DNA from 3 places in the Streptomyces sp. NPDC087845 genome. Region 1 is predicted to be linked to each of the others. Evidence: riboswitches for the same ligand, from Rfam matches in the RefSeq annotation. Region 1 holds a riboswitch; each other region holds the start of a gene.
What was found. A riboswitch is a leader RNA that binds a small molecule or an ion and turns the genes downstream of it on or off. The one in region 1 is predicted to bind thiamine pyrophosphate.

Region 1 (7,369 bases):
ACGCCAGCATCACCGCCGCGCACCCCAGCTCCATCGCGAGCGCCGCGTCCGAGGCCGTCCCGGCGCCCGCGTCGAGAATCACCGGCACCCGGGCCTGCTCGACGATCAGCTGGAAGTTGTGCGGATTGCGGATGCCGAGGCCGGAGCCGATGGGGGAGCCGAGCGGCATGATCGCCGCGCACCCCGCGTCCTGGAGCCTGCGGGCCAGGACCGGGTCGTCATTGGTGTACGGCAGCACGGTGAACCCGTCGTCCACCAGGGTTTCCGCGGCGTCGAGCAGCTCGATCGGGTCGGGCAGCAGGGTCCGCTCGTCGGCCACCACCTCCAGCTTGATCCAGTCGGTGCCGAGCGCCTCGCGGGCCAGCCGGGCGGTCAGCACCGCCTCGCCCGCGGTGAAGCAGCCCGCCGTGTTCGGCAGGACGCGGATGGAGAGCCGCCGGAGGACGGAGAGCACCGAGCCCTGCACGGCCGGATCCAGGCGGCGCATCGCCACGGTGGTCAGTTCGGTGCCGGAGGCGGTCAGCGAGCGTTCCAGCACGTCGAGGCTGGGCGCCCCGCCGGTCCCCATGATCAGCCGGGAGCCGAAGGAGGTGTCGCCGAGGGTGAAGAGGTCGTCGGGCATCGTCAGCCTCCCTGGACCGCGGTCAGGACCTCGACGCGGTCACCGTCACCGAGCGCGGCGGTGGACCACCGGCCGCGCGGGACGACGGTCTCGTTGACGGCGGCGGCGACGCCGGAGTGCGCGGCGGTCAGGGTGGCGACGAGGACGTCGAGGGTGGTGCCCGCGGGGAGGAGGCGCACCTCGCCGTTCACGGACACGGAGAGGGGCGCGGATTCGGCGGGGGAAGGGGAGGGGGAAGGGGGAGGGGAGGGGGAAGGGGGAGGGGAGGGAGAAGGAGAGGGGGAGCCGGGCTCGGAGAGTGGTGCGGGCTCGGTCATGCGGGCTGCTCCTGACGTACGGGGGCGGCGGGCGGGAAACGGTGCGGAGTGAAGGGGCGGGCCACCTCGGGCAGTTCGCCGTCGGCCAGCAGCGCGGCCATGGCGTCTCCGGTGACGGGGGTGAGCAGCACCCCGTTGCGATGGTGGCCGGTGGCCAGGTGGAGGCCGGGCAGGGTGGTGGGGCCGAGCAGCGGGGCGTTGTCGGGGGAGGCGGGACGCAGGCCGGCCCGGGTCTCGGTGAGCGGCAGCTCGGTGATGCCGGGCACCAGCTCGTGCGCGTCCCGCAGCAGCTCGTAGACGCCGCCCGCGGTGACGGTGGTGTCCCAGCCCATCTCCTCGCTGGTGGCGCCGACGACCAGTTCGCCGTTCTCCCGCGGGACGAGATAGACATGACTGCCCCGGACCACGGCCCGGACCGTCCGGGTGAGGAAGGGCGCGTACGGTGCGGGCACGGTCAGCCGCAGCACCTGCCCCTTCACCGGCCGGACCGGCGGCACGGCCTCGTCCGGCAGCCCCGGGAGCCGGCCGCTGAGGCTGCCCGCGGCGAGTACGACCTGGTCGGCGCCCAGCTCCGTACCACCGGCGAGCACGGCTCCGGCGGCCCGGTCGCGTACGACCGCCAGGCGCTCCACCCAGCCGCGGTGGAAGACCACCCCGGCCCGCTCGCAGGCGGTCAGCAGTGCGGCGGCCAGCCGGCGTGGATCGATCTGGTGGTCGCCGTCGACCCGCAGACCGCCGCGGACACCGGGCGCGAGCATGGGCTCCAGACGGCGGCAGTCGCGGCCGCCGAGCCACTCCGACTCCAGGCCCGAACGCTGCTGCAGGGCGTGCAGTTCCCGCAGATGGGCACGGTCGTCGGAGTCCAGCGCGACGGCCAGGGTGCCGCAGGCGCGGAAGCCGGTCTCCTGACCGCTCGCCGCCTCCAGTTCGGCCGCGAAGGCCGGATAGCGCGCGGCCGAGGCGACATTGAGGCCCAGCAGCATCTGTTCGCCGTAGTGGAGTTCGGTGACGGCGGCCAGCATGCCGGCCGCCACTTGAGCGGCTCCGCCGCCCGGTTCGGGATCGGCGACCGCGGTGCGCAGTCCGCGCTGCGCGGCCCGCCAGGCGGTCACCAGACCGATGATCCCGCCCCCGACGACCAGGACGTCGGATCCGTTTTTGTTCCGAGAAGAACGCATGGGCGTCCAGCCCCTCCCTTCGCCGGCATGACCCGGATCAGGTTCGTACGGTCGGAGGCCGCCCCAGCCTCCCTCTCAGCCCGGTGCGTCCGGGCTCCCGCGAGTCTTTTACGTCGGCCACCCTAAACCTCGTTCCCCGGGCCCGGTAAGGGAGCAGGGCCCGTGGCCCGTTCGCTCGCTCGGATTCCTCCCTCATGGCCTCAAAGGCAGGGGAGGCGCCCCTCCGTGCAGCCGGAGCAGGGCGGAACGACATCCTCCGGCCACTGCGTCTCCACCGTCGCCGCTCTCGCGGACGGCCGGGTCCGGCCGGAGGAGAGAGGGGAGTGGGAGCCGTAGGAGGGAAGCGGAACGAGCACCGTGGAAGAGGTCCCCTACCCTGATGAATCGTCAGGTGCTTATGGTGTACGGGTGAGCGAGCAGCAGCAGTCGGAGCAGCCGGACGGGGCGGAGCGGCCCGACCCGTCGGCCGGGCGTCGCGTCGTCGTCGTCGGCGCGGGCATGGCCGGCGTACAGACGGCGGTGGCCCTGCGGGAACAGGGCTTCACCGGCCCCGTCGTCCTGATCGGCGCCGAACCGCACCAGCCCTACGACCGGCCCCCGCTGTCCAAGGCGGTACTGCTCGGCAAGGCCGAGGACTCCGCGTTCGACATCGACTTCGAGGCGCTGGACATCGATCTGCGACTGGGCCGCGAAGTCACCGGTGTGCGGCCCGGCGCGCATGAGCTGGACACCCCCTCGGGTCCCGTGCCCTACGACTTCCTGGTGATCGCGACCGGTGCCGAACCGGTCGTCCTGCCCGGCTCCGAGGGCCTTCCCGGCGTCCATCTGCTGCGCACCCTCGACGACGCGGCACGACTGCGCCCCGTCCTCGACGAGCAGCACGGCGTCGTGGTCGTCGGAGCGGGCTGGATCGGCGCCGAGTTCGCCACCGCGGCCCGCGCCGCGGGCTGCGCGGTCACCGTCGTCGAGGCCGCCGAGCAGCCCCTCGCGGGCGCGATGCCGGCCGAGGTCGCCGCCCCGATGACCGCCTGGTACGCCGAGATCGGCGCCGAACTCCTCACCGGAGCCCGGGTCGCCCGCATCGAACCGGGCCGGGTGGTCCTCACGGACGGCCGCGAGATCCCGGCCGGAGCGGTCGTCGTCGGAATCGGCGCACGGCCCGCCACCGGCTGGCTGGCCGGCTCCGGCATCGCGCTCGGCGCCGACGGATCGGTGACCGCCGACGGCGCGCTGCGCACCTCGCAGCCCGATGTGTACGCGGTCGGCGACTGCGCCTCGTTCCCGTCCACCCGGTACGGCGAACGCCTTCTCGTCCACCACTGGGACAACGCCCTCCAGGGCCCCCGGACCGCCGCCGCCAACATCATCGCCGCCGCGGCCGGCGGTGACCCGGCGCCGCGGACGTACGACCCCGTGCCGTACTTCTGGTCCGAGCAGTTCGACCGGTTCGTGCAGTACGCGGGCCACCACGGCGGCGCCGACACCCTGCTGTGGCGCGGCGAGCCCACCGGCCCCACCTGGTCGGTGTGCTGGCTGCGCGACGGCGTCCTGGTCGCGGTCCTCGCCGTCGGCCGGCCGCGCGACCTGGCGCAGGGGCGCAGGCTCATCGAGGCGGGCGCCCGCCTCGATCCGGCGCGCGCCGCCGACCCCGCCGTCCCCCTCAAGTCGGCGACCCTCTGACGGCGTACCCCGGCGCCCCGTACGGTCGGCCCGGCTACCGACTGTCGGTCCGGGATGGCACGCTTGTCCCTGTGACCGAGATTGACGCAAAGATCGATGCTCTCGTCCCCGCCTGGCTCCACCTCCCCGACATCGCCGAAATGCTCGGTGTCGAGGTGACGCGCGTGCGCCAGCTGGTCAAGGAGGGCCAGCTCATCGCCGTACGACGTGGTGAGAACCGGGCGCTCCAGGTGCCTGCCGCCTTCATCGACGGCGACAAGGTGGTCAAGGGCCTCTCCGGCACCCTGACGCTCCTGAGGGACGACGGCTACACCGACGAAGAGATGCTGGAATGGCTCTTCACCCCCGACCCGACCCTGCCGGGCACCCCTGCCCAGGCACTGAGCGAGAATCGCGGCACGGAGGTGAAGCGCCGCGCCCAGGCGCTCGCCGTCTGACCGCCGACCGTACGTGAGGTGCGGGCCGCGCAGCACCGCGCGGCCCGCACCCCGCGCCGGATCCGGCGACCGCTCCACCCGCTCTCCAGCTCCGCCATGCTCTCCAGGGGGAACCGCATCATGTCCACGCCCAGCGTGCCGCTGTCCGACGCCCGGCTCTATCTGTGCACGGACGCCCGCAAGCGCCAAGGCGACCTTCCCGCGTTCCTCGACGCGGTCCTCTCCAGCGGGGTGGACATCGTCCAGCTGCGCGACAAGGGCATGGAGGCGGCGGAGGAGCTCGAACACCTGGCGGTCTTCGCCGACGCCTGCAGGCGTCACGGCAAGCTTCTCGCGGTGAACGACCGGGCCGATGTCGCCCACGCCATCGGCTCCGACGTGCTGCACCTGGGCCAGGGCGACCTGCCGGTCCCGGCCGCCCGCGCCATCATCGGCGAGGGCGTGGTGATCGGCCGCTCCACGCACGCCGAGTCCGAGGTCGACGCGGCCGCCGCCGAACCCGGTGTGGACTACTTCTGCACCGGTCCGTGCTGGCCCACCCCGACCAAGCCCGGCCGCCATGCGCCGGGTCTGGACCTCGTGCGGTACGCCGCCTCGCTCGGCACCCGGCGCCCGTGGTTCGCCATCGGCGGGATCGACGCGGGCAATCTCGACGAGGTGCTGGACGCCGGAGCACGCCGGGTGGTCGTCGTACGGGCGATCACCGAGGCCGCCGATCCGGCGGCCGCCACTGCCGGGCTGGCCGGGCGAATCCGGGCGCGCGCCGGAGCGTGATCCGGCCAGATGTCCGAGGGATGGACAAACAACCAGTCAATTCGGGCAATTAGCGCTGGTCTGGTCCTGCGGTCCCCGCGCTCTGGTTAACCTGCCCGTATGGCCCTTGGCACACCATCTACCAGGACGGATCACGCGCACACGGTGCGTGAGCTCCTCGCGTCCGGCAAGACTTCGTATTCGTTCGAGTTCTGGGCACCCAAGACCGAGAAGGGCGAGCGGAATCTCTGGAACGCGCTGCGCCGCGTCGAGGCGGTGGGGCCGAGCTTCGTCTCCGTGACCTACGGGGCCGGTGGCTCCACCCGGGCCGGGACGGTCAAGGCCACCCAGCAGATCGCCGCAGATTCCACGCTCACCCCGGTCGCGCACCTCACGGCGGTCAACCACTCCGTCGCCGAGCTGCGCAACATGATCGGGCAGTACGCCGACGCCGGAATCCGGAACATCCTCGCCGTGCGCGGAGACCCGCCCGGCGACCCGATGGGCGAGTGGGTCAAGCATCCGCAGGGCGTGCGGTACGCGGCCGATCTGGTCCGGCTCATCAAGGAATCCGGCGATTTCTGCGTCGGCGTCGCCGCATTTCCCGAGATGCACCCGCGTTCGGCCGACTGGGACACCGACACCCGGCATTTCGTGGACAAGTGCCGGGCCGGTGCCGACTATGCGATCACGCAGATGTTCTTCAATCCGGAGGACTATTTGCGGATGCGTGACCGTGTGGTCGCTGCGGGTTGCGAAACCCCGATCATCCCCGAGGTCATGCCGCTGACCAGCGTCAAGCAGTTGGACCGGTTTGCGCAGCTCAGCAACGCGTCTTTCCCTTCCTCTCTGAAAGAACGCATCCTCGCCGCCAAGGACGACCCCGCCGCTGTACGCTCCATTGGTATCGACTTCGCAACGCAGTTCTGCGCGAAGCTGCGCTCCGAGGGTGTGCCCGGACTGCACTTCATCACGCTCAACAACTCGACCGCGACGCTCGAAATCTACGAGAATCTCGGACTGCACAAGCAGTCGTGACCGGCCGTACCCGCCGCGATCCGGGGCGGGGGCCGTAGTGAGGGGGCGGGCATGGGCTGGACGGTCCTCTACATCGCGTTCGGAATCGTCGCGCTGTGGCTGCTCGGCGAGGTACTCCTGCAGTACAAGGCGCGCCTTCGCTGGCGGCTGCTCGCCTTCGCGGGCTTCGGCTGTGTGGTCGTCGGCGTGCTGATTCCGTCCGTGTTCGTCATCGTCGTCGGCACGATCGCGTTCGCGACCGGTCAGACGTACGTCACGCTGTCCTTCCGGCGCGGCTTCTCCACCGGCTGGGCGATAGGGGGCAGGCCCGGCGCGAGCCGTCGCCGCCGGGGCGGAAGCGGCCGGGAGAGCCGCAAGCCCACGCTCGAAGTGTCGGACCTGGAGACGGAGTACGACGCGCGAATCCCGGAGCAGGCCGACACCGCGGCGGCATCGTCCGCGGCACCGGCGGGCGCGGCACCGGGAGTTGCGGCGCCGGGGGCCGCGGTCTACGAGCCGGAGCCGCTGCCGGACGACACCGGGCAGTACGGCGTCTACAGCGGTCACCAGCGGCCGCGGCAGGGCCCGGACGGGCAGGCGGAACAGCAGCCGCAGTACGCCGCGTACGACCCCTATGCCGACCCCTCGTACTCGGCGCCGGACAGGGACTCCTTCGCCGGGCAGGGGCAGTACGACTACGGCACCGGCGAGCAGCAGTACGCCGCGTACTCCGACCCGTACATCGGGACCGGCACCACCGGCGGCTCCGCGCAGTACGCCTCGTACGACAGCTACGGCAATGGCTACGACAGCTACGGCGGCCAGCAGCAGTACGCCGCGGATCAGTACGCCCAGCAGCACCCCGAGACCCCGCCCGGCGGCGTCTGGGTGCCGCAGCAGCGCGAGGGCGAGCAGTACCCGCCCGCGCCGCCGGAGCAGCCCGCACAGCCCGCCCCGTACCCGAACGGCTACGCCAACGGCAACGGTTACGACGAGCAGCAGTACCGCTACTGACGACGGTCCGGCAGAGGCGGAGGGCCGCCGAAGGGACGGGGAGAGTGGCAGCCGTCGGGCGGGCCCGCCTCTCCGGTGGCGGGCACCTCCGCCCGCTTCTCCCTCACTGGGAGCCCCGGAACCCGTCCCCCTCGATGATCAGCCCGGCGACCAGCGCACCCGACATTCCCGCATGGGCGAGCCCGCCGCCCGGGTGCGACCAGCCGCCCGCGGTGTAGAGCCCCGGCAGCCGGGTGCGGTTGCCCGGATGCAGATACGCGCCCTGAGCCCCGGCGAGCGCGGGGGCGGGCACCGAGCCGCCCTCGGCTCCGGTGTCCGCCGCCGTCTCGGCCGGGGTCCGCACCTCGGCGT
Region 2 (7,369 bases), on a different contig from region 1:
CGCGCGGCGGTCTGACCACCAGGCTGCACCTGGCCGTCGAACAGGGGCAAAAGCCCATGTCCCTCGTGATCACGGCCGGGCAGCGGGGTGACTCCCCGCAGTTCGAGGCGGTGCTCAGCCGCATCCGGGTGCCTCGCCCGGGGGCGGGCCGACCCCGCCACGCAGTCGGAGCCCGCAAAAAGGGTCACTCCTCACCTGTGTTGTACGGGTGATCTTTCCCGATGGTGTGGTCGTCGTTCGTATTCCTCGTCGCCGTGAGTCCGTACCACCTGGCAGCGCCAGGGAAGAGGTCTCCTGCGGCGCAATGCCCACGAGACCGGGAAGCCCGTTCACGCTTCCTGGCGGTCCACCGAGCCCAGCCACTGCGTCAGAGCCTTGCGCACCTCGTCCGGGTCGGGGTCCTCGGCCGCCCACGCGGCATAGCCGTCGGGCCGGACCAGGAGGGTCGGGCGCAGGCTGGTCGCCGGGGAGGCTGTCACCACTCGCCCCGTCCACGGCGTGGCAACCGCAGCAACATCGCGGCCTACCAGCACGAACTTGCCCTCCCGCAGTGCCTCATAGAGCCGGGCCGGTTTTCCTGCCAGGCGGAGGTCCGGTACCCGGCGTCCGACGAGCGGATGAGAGCCGCGGGGTGCCCGGTAGGTGATCCCGATGCCGGAAATGCCGCGTGCTGCGCGCGCCTCCACCACGACCAACTGGTGCACGGCGGTCGTCAGTGCGGCCCGCAACGCGCGGATCAGAGGTGACCCGGTGGTGACGGCCGTGAGGAGTACGTGACTGACGCGCAGGACCATGCGCCCCACCGGGTGACGTTCCGCGTGGTAGCTGTCCAGCAGTGCGTCACCAGCCCAGCCGTGCAGGACGGCTGCCAGTTTCCAGCCGAGGTTGGCGGCGTCCTGGATCCCGGTGTTCATGCCCATACCGCCGGCGGGCGAGTGGATGTGTGCGGCATCGCCCGCGAGGAACACTCGTCCCTGCCGGTAGTGGGGTACCTGCCGCTCGTCGCTGCGGAAGCGGGAAAGCCACCGCGGGTCGTGCATCCCGAGGTCGTTGCCGATCGTACGCTTGGTGATGTCCCGGACGTCCTCCAAGGTGATCGGCGCATCGTCAGGCACCTGTTCGTGCCGGTCCCAGGCGACGATCCGGTACCAGCCGTCCCCGAACGGCGCGAAGAACGTGAAACCTTCTTCATTCGAGCTGAACTTGAAGACGTCGTCAGGGGCGCGGTTGAGCAGTACATCAGTCAACATCACGGAGCGGATGGCCGACTTGCCGGGGAACGGCATACCCAGGCTCTGCCGGACGGTGCTGTGCGCCCCGTCCGTACCGACGACGTAACGGGCCCAAAGCGTGGCCGTGGTGCCGTCCGGATGGCACACGTCCACGTCAACGCCGTCCGGGTCCTGCCGTAGCCCGGTGACCCGAGCCCCACGGAGGATGGTGGCTCCCGCTTCCTCGGTCCGGCGCAGCAGGGCCCGCTCGACCTGCCACTGAGGAATGGTGAGGATGAAAGGGAAGCGCGTTCGCAGCCTGGAGAAGTCGATACTGAGACAGCCGAACGGATGCAGCGCCCGGGTTGGTGTGCCGATACGGAGGAGTCCGTCGGCCAGGCCTCGGGCGTCGAGCTGCTCCAGGGTTCGCGCATGGAGGCTGAAGGCGCGGCTCAGATTGGATTCGTGGTCGCGTCGCTCCAACAGTGTGACATTGGCCCCGGACTTGGCGAGGTCACCCGCGAGCAGGAGGCCGGTCGGACCGGCCCCGACCACCAGAACGTCGGCGGCCGGTGCCCCGTGTGAGTTCGAAGAGACACTCGGTGACATGTCCGTCGTGTTCACATTTCCGAGTGTCAGCCCTGCTCGGGGGCGCCGCAAGGCGAGATCCGGATCGTCGGTGCAGCCGCGGGCGGGCCGCCAGTGAGTGCTGCCATCGCCTCCGCCACCTAGGGTGTGTGCCGAAGGTGGATCACGAGACCTGGTACTACGGATGGTTCACGTGGCTCGGTCGTGCGGTCGGGCGCCTGCCGCGAGAAGCATGGCAATCGTTTCGGGATAGGGCCCGGTCGTCGCCCAGTCAAGCGGGGAACGGCCCATGCCGTGATCTTCGCGGAGATCGGGATCGGCGCCGTGGGCGAGGAGTGTAATCCTCCGGGTCGAACCTCGGCGGACGGCCGCCGCAGGAGCCGAGTTTCTTTCGGTTGCGGGCCTGGTCGGCCTTGTCCGGGATGGCGCAGCATATGCCGCGTTTGCGCAGGTAGGCGCGGTTCTTGCGAGAGGCATATGCCCTGTCGGCGCGCACCCGCCGCGGCCTGGTGCGCGGTCGGCCCGGCCTCAACCGGGGGACCCTGACGCGGCCTGGGACGGCCTCGAACTGCGGTGAGTCCCCGCGCTGCCCGGCGGTGACCACGATGGACATGGGCTTCTGCCCCTGCTCGACGGCCAGGTGCAGCTTGGCGGTCAGACCGCCGCACGAGCGCCCGAGGCCGTGATCGTCGGGCTCGGTGGCGAGGCCGCCGGGCGGCTCCCTTCGCGCTTCGGCGGGTTCTGTAACGCGGACCACTGCACTGATCGATGACTGATCGGCCGTGATCAGTTGATCTACCCGAATGGGTGACCTGCGAAGTACGGGCCTAGTGGCCGACACCGCCTCCGCCGAACTGCCTGACACCGTCGGCTGACGTTGGGAGACCTCCCCATCGGGTTGGCCAGAAGCAGGTTCGGCACCGCACCTGCCCACGCCGTGCTTACCCGTCTGCGGGCACCCGCGTGGGAACTTCCCGCCCTGCTGTCCCTCGACACGCGAGCCGGAGGACAGCGGGAAGGAGGCTGATCACTCCGCAATCGGCAGGTACAACCGGTTGCCCTGAGCGGCGAACTCGGCGGACTTCGCCAGCATCCCGGCCGTGACATCATCCTCGCTGTTCACAGGCGCCTCACCGCCGAACTGCTCTGTGATGCTTCTACTAATCTTCATCGAACAGAATTTCGGGCCGCACATCGAGCAGAAGTGCGCCGTCTTCGCCGGTTCGGCGGGCAGCGTCTCGTCGTGGAACTCCCGTGCCGTGACCGGGTCGAGAGCCAGATTGAACTGGTCCTCCCAGCGGAATTCGAAACGGGCGTCGGAGAGCGCGTCGTCCCAGTCCTGCGCCCCCGGGTGCCCCTTGGCGAGGTCCGCCGCATGCGCCGCGATCTTGTACGTGATGACGCCGGTCTTCACATCGTCGCGGTTGGGCAGGCCGAGGTGCTCCTTGGGCGTGACGTAGCAGAGCATCGCCGTGCCCCACCAGGCGATCATCGCCGCGCCGATGCCCGAGGTGATGTGGTCGTACGCCGGCGCGACATCGGTGGTCAGCGGGCCGAGCGTGTAGAACGGCGCCTCCTCGCAGATCTCCTGCTGGAGGTCGATGTTCTCCTTGATCTTGTGCATCGGGACATGGCCCGGCCCCTCGATCATGGTCTGGACGCCGAACCGCTTGGCGATCGTGTTCAGTTCGCCGAGCGTGCGCAGTTCGGCGAACTGCGCCTCGTCGTTGGCGTCGGCGATCGAGCCGGGGCGCAGACCGTCGCCCAGCGAGTACGTCACGTCGTAGCCGGCGAGGATCTCGCAGAGCTCCTCGAAGTGCTCGTACAGGAACGACTCCTTGTGGTGCGCCAGGCACCACGCGGCCATGATCGAGCCGCCGCGGGAGACGATGCCGGTCTTGCGTCGAGCGGTCAGCGGGACGTACGGCAGGCGCACGCCGGCGTGGACCGTCATGTAGTCGACGCCCTGCTCGGCCTGCTCGATGACGGTGTCCTTGTAGATCTCCCAGGTCAGCTCCTCGGCCCGGCCGTCGACCTTTTCGAGGGCCTGGTAGAGGGGAACGGTGCCGATCGGCACGGGGGAGTTGCGCAGAACCCACTCACGGGTGGTGTGAATGTTGCGTCCGGTGGAAAGGTCCATGACCGTGTCGGCGCCCCACCGCGTCGCCCACGTCATCTTCTCCACCTCCTCCTCGATGGAGGACGTCACCGCGGAGTTGCCGATGTTGGCATTGACCTTCACCAGGAACCGCTTCCCGATGATCATCGGTTCGATCTCGGGGTGGTTGACGTTGGCCGGCAGCACGGCCCGGCCGGCGGCGATCTCCTCGCGCACCACCTCGGGCTCGACGCTCTCCCGGATCGCCACGTACTCCATCTCCGGGGTGATCTCGCCCCGGCGGGCGTACGCGAGCTGGGTCACCGGCTGCCCGTCCCGGCTGCGGCGGGGCAGCCGCGGCCGGCCGGGGAAGACGGCGTCGAGGTTGCGCAGCCCGCCACGCGGCGAGGTGTGCTTGAGCCCGTCGTCCTCGGGGCGGGCGGGGCGGCCCGGGTACTCCTCGGTGTCGCCGCGCGCGATGATCCAGTTCTCCCGCAGCGGTGCGAGTCCGCGACGGACATCGGTCTCCGTGGTGGGATCGGTGTACGGCCCCGACGTGTCGTACAGCGTCACGTCCTTGCCGTTGGTGAGGTGCACCTGACGGACCGGCACCCGGAGGTCCGGGCGTGAACCCTGGACGTATCCCTTGTGCCAGCCGATGGACTTCCCGGCCTCGTCGCTCTGGTTCGAGGCAGGCGTGCGTGCGTCCGATGTGGTCATGAGACCTACTCCCTACGCCGGCATTACCCGGTAACAGGTTCGGCGGTCGGCGCAGCCTGTCCCGTACAGGCGTACGGATATCAGCGCCCTCTCAGCCCGGTGCTCCGAGCTCCCGCGTGTGCAAAGGTTCCTCCACGCTAGCGCCCCGTCCGGCGCGATGAACAGAGGGCCCTTCCCTTCTTGCGATGATCGGCCGGTGACGTCCCCCCATATCGACCCCGACCCACAGGGCCATCAGCACGGCCACTCGCACAGTCATGGTCCTGCCGCGCCCGTCTCCAAGCATCTGCGCAAGGTGATCGCGGCCGTACTCATCCCGTTCGCCGCCGCGGTCGTCGTCGGCCTGGCGGTGCTCTGGCCGGGCGGTGCGCCACCGCACGAGCGGACCGGTGTCGGTTTCGACCGGCAGACCCAGCAGGGAAAGGTGGTGAACGTCGACAAGGTGGACTGCAAGGAAGTGAACGCCGCCCAGATGCCCACCAGCGGCGAGACCATCCCGCCGTCGGGGAGCGGGCCGGGGCTGTGCGAGAAGGCCACCGTCGAGGTGACGACCGGTCACGACAAGGGCCGGACCTTCGTCGAGATCGTCCAGCCCGACGCACCGCGTCAGTTGCGCGAGGGGCAGGGCGTGGTCGTGGCCTACGCGCCCGACGCGCCCCATGACCTGCAGTACTCGGTGACGGATGTGAACCGGAAGTTCCCGATGACACTGCTGGCCGGGATCTTCGCCCTGGTCGTGGTCGCGGTGGGCAGGATGCGTGGAGTGATGGCACTGATCGCGCTCGCCGTGTCGTTCGCCGTGCTGACCCTGTTCATCCTCCCGGCCATCCTCCAGGGTTCGAATCCCCTGCTCGTCGCGGTGATCGGGGCCAGTGCGATCATGCTGATCGCGCTCTACATGTGCCACGGTCTGACCGCGCGCACCTCGGTCGCGGTGATCGGCACACTGATCTCGCTCCTGCTGATCGGACTGCTCGGATCGCTCTTCATCGGCTGGGCGAGCCTGACCGGCAACACCGACGACAGCACCGGCCTCATCCACGGCCTGTACCCGCACATCGACATGAGCGGCCTGCTGCTGGCCGGTGTCATCATCGGTTCGCTCGGGGTACTCGACGACGTGACGGTCACCCAGACATCGGCGGTCTGGGAGCTGCACCAGGCGAACCCGACGATGGGCGCGCGGGGGCTCTACCGGGCGGCGATCAGGATCGGGCGCGACCACATCGCCTCGGTCGTCAACACGCTGGTGCTCGCCTACGCGGGCGCCGCGCTGCCGCTGCTGCTGCTGTTCTCGATCGCCCAGAGCAGCGTGGGGACAGTGGCCAACAGCGAACTGGTGGCGGAGGAGATCGTGCGGACGCTGGTCGGCTCGATCGGACTGGTCGCCTCGGTGCCGGTGACGACAGTGCTCGCCGCGCTGGTCGTCTCCGCGGACCGCACAGGGCTCGGCGCGGAAGCCGGAGCTCCAGCACCCGTACGGACCGGGAGAGGCCGCCGTCGCAGGACGAAGCCTTGAACGCCCCCGTACGGAGAGCGATTCACCCGTTCGGCAGGTGTCGCGTTCGACCGGCGGGCCGGTCTGCGACGCCGTGTTCTTCAGCCGGCGTTCTGCTCCTCGGCCAGGATCCGGCCCAGGGCCTCCTCCAGGTTGCCCTCGAAGTCACCCAGCGTGCATTCCTGCCCGAGCGGCACGAGTTTGTCCGTCCGGTCGAGAAAGGCCACGAGCGGCGCCGTACCGGCCCTGAAGAGGGCGCGGTCCTCGCCCACCTGAAGCCGGATGTGTACATCGGAAAGCCCCTCGGGCTCCGTGGGTCCAATGTGTACATCGCCGTCGCCACTTGGACTGTTGAGGCCGTCGAGCAGCAGCTCACGGCCGAATGCCCAGGTGACGGGGGCGTCGCCGGGCAGATGGAAGGTCATCCGGATCGCATACGGATCGCACACTTCATACCGGAGCTCCACCGGGATCCGGAAAGAGAGCTCCTCCGAAACGAGGAAGCTCATCATGACCTCAGCTTGAACCGACTCGCGCATCGTTCAACCCCGCAGTAGATGAATCTGGCCAGGAATGATCCCCCGTGGCCCTATTGACGCCATCGTGGTGCACGCGATAGCAGATCACAAGGAGTGATTTTTCAGATACTGATAGAGAACACGAACGAACGCAAGAGGTTGGCCACTTCGCCACGTAGTTGTTCGACTGCGGGGAGCAACCGGTCTTCCTGCTCCAGGGGTACTGAAATCGCCATCGCGGCGGCGGTGAATCCGGCAGTGATCGGGATGGCCGCGCAGACCGTCCCCAAGGCGTACTCCTGCCGTTCGATGACAGGTTCCATCCGCTCCAATGACCGCAACCGCTCAAGGAGCGTCGCGCGGTCCCGCACCGAGTAGCGGGTCAGCGGCCGCACCGGATGCCGGTCCAGATGGTCCTCGCGGGCCTTCTCGTCGAGCTGGCTCAGCAGACACTGGCCGATCGCATGGGCGTGCCCGGTCTCCCGGAAGGACGCCCACTCGGCCACCGCGGGGGTGGCGGGGGCGTCGGCGACCGCGACGAGCTCGATCTCACCCTCACGGTAGACGGCGCAGTACACCGGTGCGCCGATGGTGTCGCGCCAGCGGCTCAGCGACTCCGTCATCCTGCTGCGACGATTCTGCAGCGAACCTTCCCCGACCAGGCGCTCGGCCGCGGTCCCCAAGAGAAACACACCGCTCTCCCGGCGTAGATAGCCCTCATGGGTCAGGGTGCGCA
Region 3 (7,369 bases), on a different contig from region 1:
GCTCGGCCGTGAGGTTGCCCCCGCGCTGTCTGAAGACCATTTCGGTGGTCTTCCCGCCGCGGTCGGCGAGGGTGACGGTGACGGTCTCGCCCTCGATGCCGGCGGGCGCGGTGGCGTCCTTCAGCGTGAAGACCAGCCGCTCGGGCGCGACCACCTCGCGGTAGACCCCGTGGAACGGCATCTCGGTGCCCGGCACCACGATGACCAGGCTCCAGGCGCCGCCCGGCCTGACGTCCATCGACACCCGGTCGAGCGGAACCTCGGCGTCCCCGCCGTACCAGGCGGCGAAGTGCTCGGGGGTCGTCCACGCCTCGAAGACGCGCTCCGGCGGGGCGTCGAGGACCCGGGTGATGTCGATGCCCTCGCGTGCTGAACCGGTCATTGTTCCCGTCCTTCCCGGAGTCGCTCCGGATCTTCCGCATGTCCTCCCCAGCTTGCACGGACACCACCGTGCCGACCTGGCGCGAACGACCCGGTCCGGACCGCCCGGCAGTCCCGGACGGCCGGAAACGGCGGGCGCGGGCGTCGGACACGGCTCGGCCGGTCCAGTGAACGCGGGCGGGCCCTCGTCGGGCGCGAGTCCGGTCAGCGGACGGCGGGCAGGACGACGGTCTCCGCCGCGTCGAAACCGACCCCGACCGTCGCGCCCTCCTCGGGGGCGTCCCGCAACGGGTACTCCGCCTCCAGCACCGGACCGTCCTCGGGCATCAGCTGTACGGCGACATGGTTGCCCCGGAACGTACGCGTTCCCACCGTGCAGCGCAGCCCGTCGTCCGGGGCGACGATCCGGACCCCGGCCGGGCGCACCAGCAGATCGCACGCCCCCTGCGGCGAGCCCTCGGGCACCGGCACCTCGCCCCACACCGTGTCGGCGGCCGTGCCGGTCACCGTCGCCTCCACCACGTTGTCGAAGCCGAGGAACCGGGCGACGAAGGCGGACGCGGGCCGCTGCCAGACCTCCAGCGGGGTTCCCACCTGGGCGATCCGTCCGTCGCGCATCACCACCACCCGGTCGGCGAGGGCGAACGCCTCGCCCTGGTCGTGGGTGACGGCGAGCACCGTCGTACCCAACCGTCCGAAGAGCGTGCGCAGTTCGACGACGAGCCGTTCACGCAGGCCGCGGTCGAGCTGGCCGAGCGGCTCGTCCAGCATCAGCAGTTTGGGGCGCGGGGCGAGCGCCCGCGCGAGGGCGACACGCTGCTGCTCACCGCCGGACAGCGCGCCGACGGCCCGCCGCTCGGCGCCGGGCAGGCCCACCAGGTCGAGGAGTTCACCGACCCTGCTCGCCTGATCGCGTCGCGGCATCCCCCGCATCCGCAGCCCGAAGGCGACATTGGCGCCGACGTCCCGGTGCGGGAACAGCTGGTGGTCCTGGAACATCAGGCCGAGACCGCGCCGGTGCACCGGCACGCCCGCCTGGTCCGCGCCGTCCAGCAACACCCGGCCGCCGTCCGGCGGGTGCAGCCCGGCGACCACCCGCAGCAGGGTCGACTTGCCGCTGCCGCTCGGCCCCAGCACGCACACGATCTCGTGCTCGGCGACCTCCAGGTCCACCCGGTCGAGCGCGGCTCGCTCGCCGAAGCGGACCGTGGCCGATTCCAGTGTCAGCATCTCTAGAACTCCCCGGACCGGTCCGTGCGCATACGTTCGAGCAGCAGCAGCGAGAGGGCGCAGACCACCATCAGAAGGGTGCTGAGGGCCATCGCCTGGCCGTAGTTGAGCTCCCCGGCCCGCCCCAGCAGCCGGGCCACGGCGACCGGCAGCGTCGGGCGGTCGGGCCGCGCGATGAACACCGTCGCGCCGAACTCGCCGAGCGACACGGCGAACGCGAAGCCGGCCGCGACCAGCACTGCCCGTCGCACCAGCGGCAGATCGACCTCCCGCCAGGCCCGCAGGGGTGATGCGCCGAGCACCGCGGCCGCCTCCCTCAGCCGCCCGTCCACCGCGCGCAGGACCGGCAGCATGGTCCGTACGACGAAGGGCACACCGACCAGCGCCTGGGCGAGCGGCACCAGAATCCATGACGTCCGCAGATCCAGCGGTGGCTTGTCCAGGGTGATCAGGAAACCGAAGCCGACGGTGACCGCGGACACCCCGAGCGGCAGCATCAGCAGGGCGTCGAAACCGCGCACGAGCCGGCCCCCGCGCCGGGTCAGCGCCGCGGCGGCGAGCCCGCCGACTACCAGCGCGACGACCGTCGCGACGAGTGCGTACTGCAGTGAGTTCCACACCGCTTCGAGCGGCGCGACCAGGAATGTACCGCCGCCCGCGTCCACGGACCGCAGGGCTCGGTAGTAGTCGAAGCCATGGCCGCCGGGGGTGTCCAGCGAGCGCTCCACCAGCACCCCGAGCGGCAGCAGGATCAGCACCAGCACGGTCAGCAGTACGCCGCAGAGCAGCGCCCACGCTCCGGCGCCGCGCGGCCTGCGGGCGGTCTGCGCCGGGTCGACCAGTCTCAGCGCGGTCTCCCTGCGCCGTACGGTCCACGCGTGCACGGCGAGGATCGCGCCGACCGCGGCGAACTGCACCAGCGTCAGCACGGCCGCCGTCGGCAGGGCGAGCAACTGGGCCGTCTGCCGGTAGATCTCCACCTCCAGCGTGGAGTACCCCGGACCGCCGAGGATCTGTACGACCCCGAAGGAGGTGAAGGTGAAGAGGAAGACCATCAACGCGGCGGCGGCCACGGCGGGTGCGAGGGCCGGCAGGGTGACCCGCCGCCAGGCGGCGAACCGCCCGGCACCCAGCACCCGCGCGGCCTCCTCCTGCCGCGGGTCGAGTTGTGACCACAGCCCGCCCACGGTCCGTACGACCACCGCGTAGTTGAAGAAGACATGGGCGAGCAGAATCGCCCAGACGGTGGTGTCGAGGCGTACGCCCCAGAGTTCGTCGAGGAACCCGCCGCGTCCCAGCAGCGCCAGGAAGGCCGTCCCGACGACGACGGTCGGCAGGACGAACGGCACGGTGACGACCGCCCGCAGCAGCTGCTTGCCGGGGAAGTCGAAGCGGGCGAAGACATAGGCGCCGGGCAGCGCGATCAGCAGAGTCAGCGCGGTCGAGGCGAGCGCCTGCCAGGTCGTGAACCAGAGGACGTCGCGGATGTCCGGCCGGGTCAGCACTTCGGCAACCCGGCCGAACTGCCAGACACCGTCCGCCTTCAGCCCGCGGCCGACGATCGCGGTGACGGGGTAGGCGAAGAACAGCGCGAAGAACGCGACGGGCACGGCCATCAGGCCGAGCCGCACCGCACTCCCGCGCCGCGCCTTCGCGCGCGCGAAGTCCGCGTGCCCAGAGCGGGCGCGCGGCTTCTCCCCCCGCGGCCCCTCCTCGGGCGCGCCCTTCCCGCCCGCGTCCGTTCCGCGTACGGGGGTCCGCGTTACTTCACTACGAGCGAGGACCACGACTGGACCCACTGCTCACGGTTCTTGGAGATCTTGTCGGGGGCGACGGTCGCCGGCGTGTCGACCGTCGCGCCGAACTTCGTGAAGAGTTCCGGCAGTTTCGCGCTCTCGTCGACCGGGTTCACGAACATGCTGAGCGGCATGTCCTCCTGGAACCTCTTGCTGATCAGGAAGTCCAGCAGGGCCTTGCCCCCCGCCTCGTTCTTCGCACCCTTCAGCAGGCCCGCGAACTCGATCTGGCGGAAGCAGGTCCCGGTGGCGACCCCGGTCGGTGCCTCGGCCGGCTGCGGCTTCGCGTAGAGCACCTCGACGGGTGGGCTGGAGGCGTACGACACGACGAGCGGCCGGTCGGCCTTGGCCTTCTTGCCGCCCGCGGAACCGGAGAACTCCTCGTTGTACGCCTGCTCCCAGCCGTCGACGACCTTGACGCCGTTGTCCTTCAGCTTCTTCCAGTAGTCCTGGTAGCCCTTCTCGCCGTAGGTGGCGACGGTACCGAGAAGGAAACCGAGGCCGGGCGAGGAGGTCTCGGCGTTCTCGGTGACGAGGAGGTTCTTGTACGCGGGCTTCGCCAGGTCGTCGAAGGTCCGCGGCGGCGCGAGCTTCTTCTCGGCGAAGTACTCCTTGTCGTAGTTGACGCAGATGTCACCGGTGTCGATCGGGGTGACCCGGTGCTCGGCGTCGAGTCGGGTGCCGGCCGCCACCTGGTCGATGCCCTTCGCCTCGTACGGCGTGAAGAGACCGCTGTCGAGGGCGCGGGAAAGCAGGGTGTTGTCGACACCGAAGAACACATCGCCGCGCGGTGATCCCTTGGTCAGGATCTCCTGGTTGAGCGCGACACCCGCGTCGCCGCTCTTCAGCACCTTGACGGTGTAGCCGGTCTGCTCGGTGAACTCCTTCAGCACATCCTTGGAGACGTTGAAGGAGTCATGGCTGACGAGCGTCACGGTCTTCGAGCCGGAGCTCTTCGTGCCGCCGGAACCGGAGTCCGACGTATCGGAACTCCCGCATCCGGCCAGTGCCGTGACGCCGAGCGCGGCGGCGACGGCCGTCGCCGCGAGGTGCGTGGTTCTGCGCGTGGTGCTCAATGTGGATTCCTCCTGGGTTTTGGCCAGGAAGAGACGCGGCCCCGCCCGCGAAAAGCGGGCAGGGCGCAACAGCATGAGTTGATGACCGAACTTCCTACCCGGAATGACCCGGGCGAGGTTCAGAGGGTCTGCGGCCGACCTGTTCTCGGTGCCGCACTCTCAGCGCTGTGGCGCTCCCCTGTCGGAATATGAAGTTGATTTGTATGAAGTTGATTTCAGGCCCAGGTTACACGGGCCGTTCCGGCCTCAGCGCTCGGCTGCCGCCAACTGACCGCAGGCTCCGTCGATCTCCTGGCCTCGGGTGTCCCGCACGGTCACCGGCACCCCGTGTGCCGCGATCGCCTCGACGAAAGCCTTCTCGTCCTCGGGCCGCGAGGCCGTCCACTTGGACCCGGGGGTCGGGTTCAGCGGGATCAGGTTGACATGCACCCGCTTGCCCTTGAGGAGTCGGCCGAGCAGGTCACCACGCCATGCCTGGTCGTTGATGTCCCGGATCAGCGCGTACTCGATGGAGATCCGGCGGCCGGACTTCTCCGCGTACTCCCACGCGGCGTCCAGCACCTCGCGCACCTTCCACCGCGTGTTCACGGGGACGAGTGTGTCGCGCAGCTCGTCGTCCGGTGCGTGCAGCGAGACGGCGAGGCGGCACTTGAACCCCTCGTCGGCGAAGCGGAGCATCGCGGGCACCAGGCCGACGGTGGAGACGGTGATCCCGCGCTGCGAAAGCCCCAGCCCGTCCGGCTCCGGATCGGTCAGCCGACGGATCGCGCCGACCACCCGCTTGTAGTTGGCGAGCGGCTCGCCCATGCCCATGAAGACGATGTTGGAGAGGCGTGCCGGGCCTCCCGGGACCTCCCCGTCGCGCAGCGCCCGCATGCCGTCCACGATCTGGTGGACGATCTCGGCGGTCGACAGATTGCGGTCGAGACCGGCCTGCCCCGTGGCGCAGAACGGGCAGTTCATCCCGCAACCCGCCTGCGACGAGATGCACATCGTCACCCGCTCCGGGTAGCGCATCAGGACGGATTCGACGAGCGTCCCGTCATGCAGCTTCCACAGCGTCTTGCGGGTGGTGTCGTCGTCGCAGCTGATGTGGCGGACCACCGACATCAGGCCGGGGAACATCGCCTCGGCGAGCCTGTCCCGCGAAGCGGCCGGGATGTTGGTCCACTCGGCCGGATCGTGCGCATACCGAGCGAAGTAGTGCTGCGAGAGCTGCTGGGCGCGGAACGGCTTCTCGCCGATCGCGACGACGGCTTCCTTGCGCTCGGCGGGCGTGAGGTCGGCGAGGTGCCGCGGCGGCTTCTTGGCTCCGCGGGGCGCGACGAAAGTGAGTTCTCCGGGCTTAGGCATGGTTCATCCAGTGTCGCAGACAAAGCAGTGAGGGCCCGCCGCCCTGTGGACAACGGACCCTCACTCGCACATGCCCAGGTCAGGGCGGTGAACCGCCCTCAGGATCAGCCGGATCCCACGAACAGCACCAGCAGCAGCCACACCACCGGAGCGGTCGGCAGCAGCGAGTCCAGCCGGTCCATGATGCCGCCGTGCCCCGGCAGGAGCGTGCCCATGTCCTTGATGCCGAGATCCCGCTTGATCATCGACTCGCCCAGGTCGCCGAGGGTGGCGCTGGCCGCGACCGCGAGCCCCAGCAGCAGCCCCTGCCACCAGGAACCGCCGTCGATCAGGAACTGCATGCACAGCGCACCGGCGACCATCGCGAAGGCGATGGCCCCGAACAGGCCCTCGCGGGTCTTCCCGGGGCTGATGCGCGGCGCGAGCTTGTGCTTCCCGAAGCGCCAGCCCACGGCGTACGCACCCGTGTCGCTGACCACCGTCAGCAGCAGGAAGGTGAGCACCCGCTGCGGTCCGTCGTCCGCGGTCAGGAGCATGGCGACGAAGGTGGCCAGGAACGGTACGTAGAACGCGGCGAACACGCCGGCCGTGACGTCCTTGAGGTAGCCCTCCGGAGGCTGGGTCATCCGCCAGACGAGCACCGCGAGTGCCGTCAGCGCCATCGCCACCCAGGCTCCCTCGGCGCCCCGCCAGTATCCGGCCACGACCATGGCCGCACCGCCGACAGCCAGCGGGACGAGCGGCGCCTTGATGCCCTTGCGCTCCTCCAACCGGGAGGTGAGCTCCCACAGGCCCACGACGACAGCGACGGCGACCACACCGACGAAGACGGCCTTCACGATGAACAGCGAGGCGACGATGACGGCGCCGAGCCCCACACCGACCCCTATGGCGGCTCGCAGATCACGGCCCGCACGTTTCTTCTGCGGGGGCGGTGGTGCGGTGGACATGGGCTCCTGCGGCTTCTCGTCGCGGAACAGGGGGCCGCCACTCAGGCGTGCGGCCCCCTGGTCCCTGTCATCACGGTCGTCAGCGTCTCTACCTGCGTCGGGAGCGTCCGGCACGATGGGCATGGGCCGAGTCTGCTGGGCGCCGTGCACATCGTATGCAGGACCCGCCGGAGCGGCCCGCATCTCGGGCGGACCCCAGTGGCCGGCTCCCTGCGGGGCGCCCCAGGAAGAGTCGTTCATCAGACTTCGAGCAGCTCGGCTTCCTTGTGCTTGAGCAGCTCGTCGACCTGGGCGACGTACTTCGCGGTGGTGTCGTCGAGCTCCTTCTCGGCACGACGCACCTCGTCCTCGCCGGTCTCCTTGTCCTTGACCAGCTTGTCGAGCGTCTCCTTGGCCTTGCGGCGCACGGCCCGGATGGAGATCTTCGAGTCCTCCGCCTTCGTCTTCGCGACCTTGATGTAGTCGCGACGACGCTCTTCGGTGAGGTCCGGGAAGGTCACCCGGATGATATTGCCGTCGTTGCTCGGGTTGACGCCGAGGTCCGAGTCGCGGATGGCCTGCTCGATGTTGCGCAGCGCGGTCT

Region 2: another riboswitch for thiamine pyrophosphate. It lies ahead of thiC (phosphomethylpyrimidine synthase ThiC); the one in region 1 lies ahead of thiO (glycine oxidase ThiO).
Region 3: another riboswitch for thiamine pyrophosphate. It lies ahead of ACIOMQ_RS38470 (thiamine ABC transporter substrate binding subunit); the one in region 1 lies ahead of thiO (glycine oxidase ThiO).

What each region holds. Positions count from the first base shown of each region.
Region 1 is NZ_JBIUVC010000007.1:314,605-321,973, reverse strand. Features, by position in the region: gene ACIOMQ_RS20435 (thiazole synthase) at 1-622, opposite strand, end outside; gene thiS (sulfur carrier protein ThiS) at 625-939, opposite strand; gene thiO (glycine oxidase ThiO) at 936-2,117, opposite strand; TPP riboswitch at 2,115-2,228, opposite strand; gene ACIOMQ_RS20420 (NAD(P)/FAD-dependent oxidoreductase) at 2,526-3,797, shown strand; gene ACIOMQ_RS20415 (Rv2175c family DNA-binding protein) at 3,869-4,234, shown strand; gene thiE (thiamine phosphate synthase) at 4,355-5,008, shown strand; gene metF (methylenetetrahydrofolate reductase [NAD(P)H]) at 5,108-6,025, shown strand; gene ACIOMQ_RS20400 (hypothetical protein) at 6,077-7,018, shown strand; gene ACIOMQ_RS20395 (phytoene desaturase family protein) at 7,122-7,369, opposite strand, start outside.
Region 2 is NZ_JBIUVC010000002.1:496,020-503,388, reverse strand. Features, by position in the region: partial or broken gene ACIOMQ_RS07905 (IS5/IS1182 family transposase) at 1-158, shown strand, start outside; gene ACIOMQ_RS07900 (FAD-dependent oxidoreductase) at 330-1,835, opposite strand; partial or broken gene ACIOMQ_RS07895 (ankyrin repeat domain-containing protein) at 1,989-2,135, opposite strand; gene ACIOMQ_RS07890 (transposase) at 2,071-2,556, opposite strand; gene thiC (phosphomethylpyrimidine synthase ThiC) at 2,827-4,617, opposite strand; TPP riboswitch at 4,610-4,743, opposite strand; gene ACIOMQ_RS07880 (YibE/F family protein) at 4,814-6,136, shown strand; gene ACIOMQ_RS07875 (SsgA family sporulation/cell division regulator) at 6,217-6,654, opposite strand; gene ACIOMQ_RS07870 (helix-turn-helix domain-containing protein) at 6,756-7,369, opposite strand, start outside.
Region 3 is NZ_JBIUVC010000028.1:22,274-29,642, reverse strand. Features, by position in the region: gene ACIOMQ_RS38485 (SRPBCC domain-containing protein) at 1-382, opposite strand, end outside; gene ACIOMQ_RS38480 (ABC transporter ATP-binding protein) at 586-1,611, opposite strand; gene ACIOMQ_RS38475 (ABC transporter permease) at 1,614-3,227, opposite strand; gene ACIOMQ_RS38470 (thiamine ABC transporter substrate binding subunit) at 3,374-4,552, opposite strand; TPP riboswitch at 4,557-4,673, opposite strand; gene rlmN (23S rRNA (adenine(2503)-C(2))-methyltransferase RlmN) at 4,730-5,836, opposite strand; gene ACIOMQ_RS38460 (phosphatidate cytidylyltransferase) at 5,941-7,026, opposite strand; gene frr (ribosome recycling factor) at 7,026-7,369, opposite strand, start outside.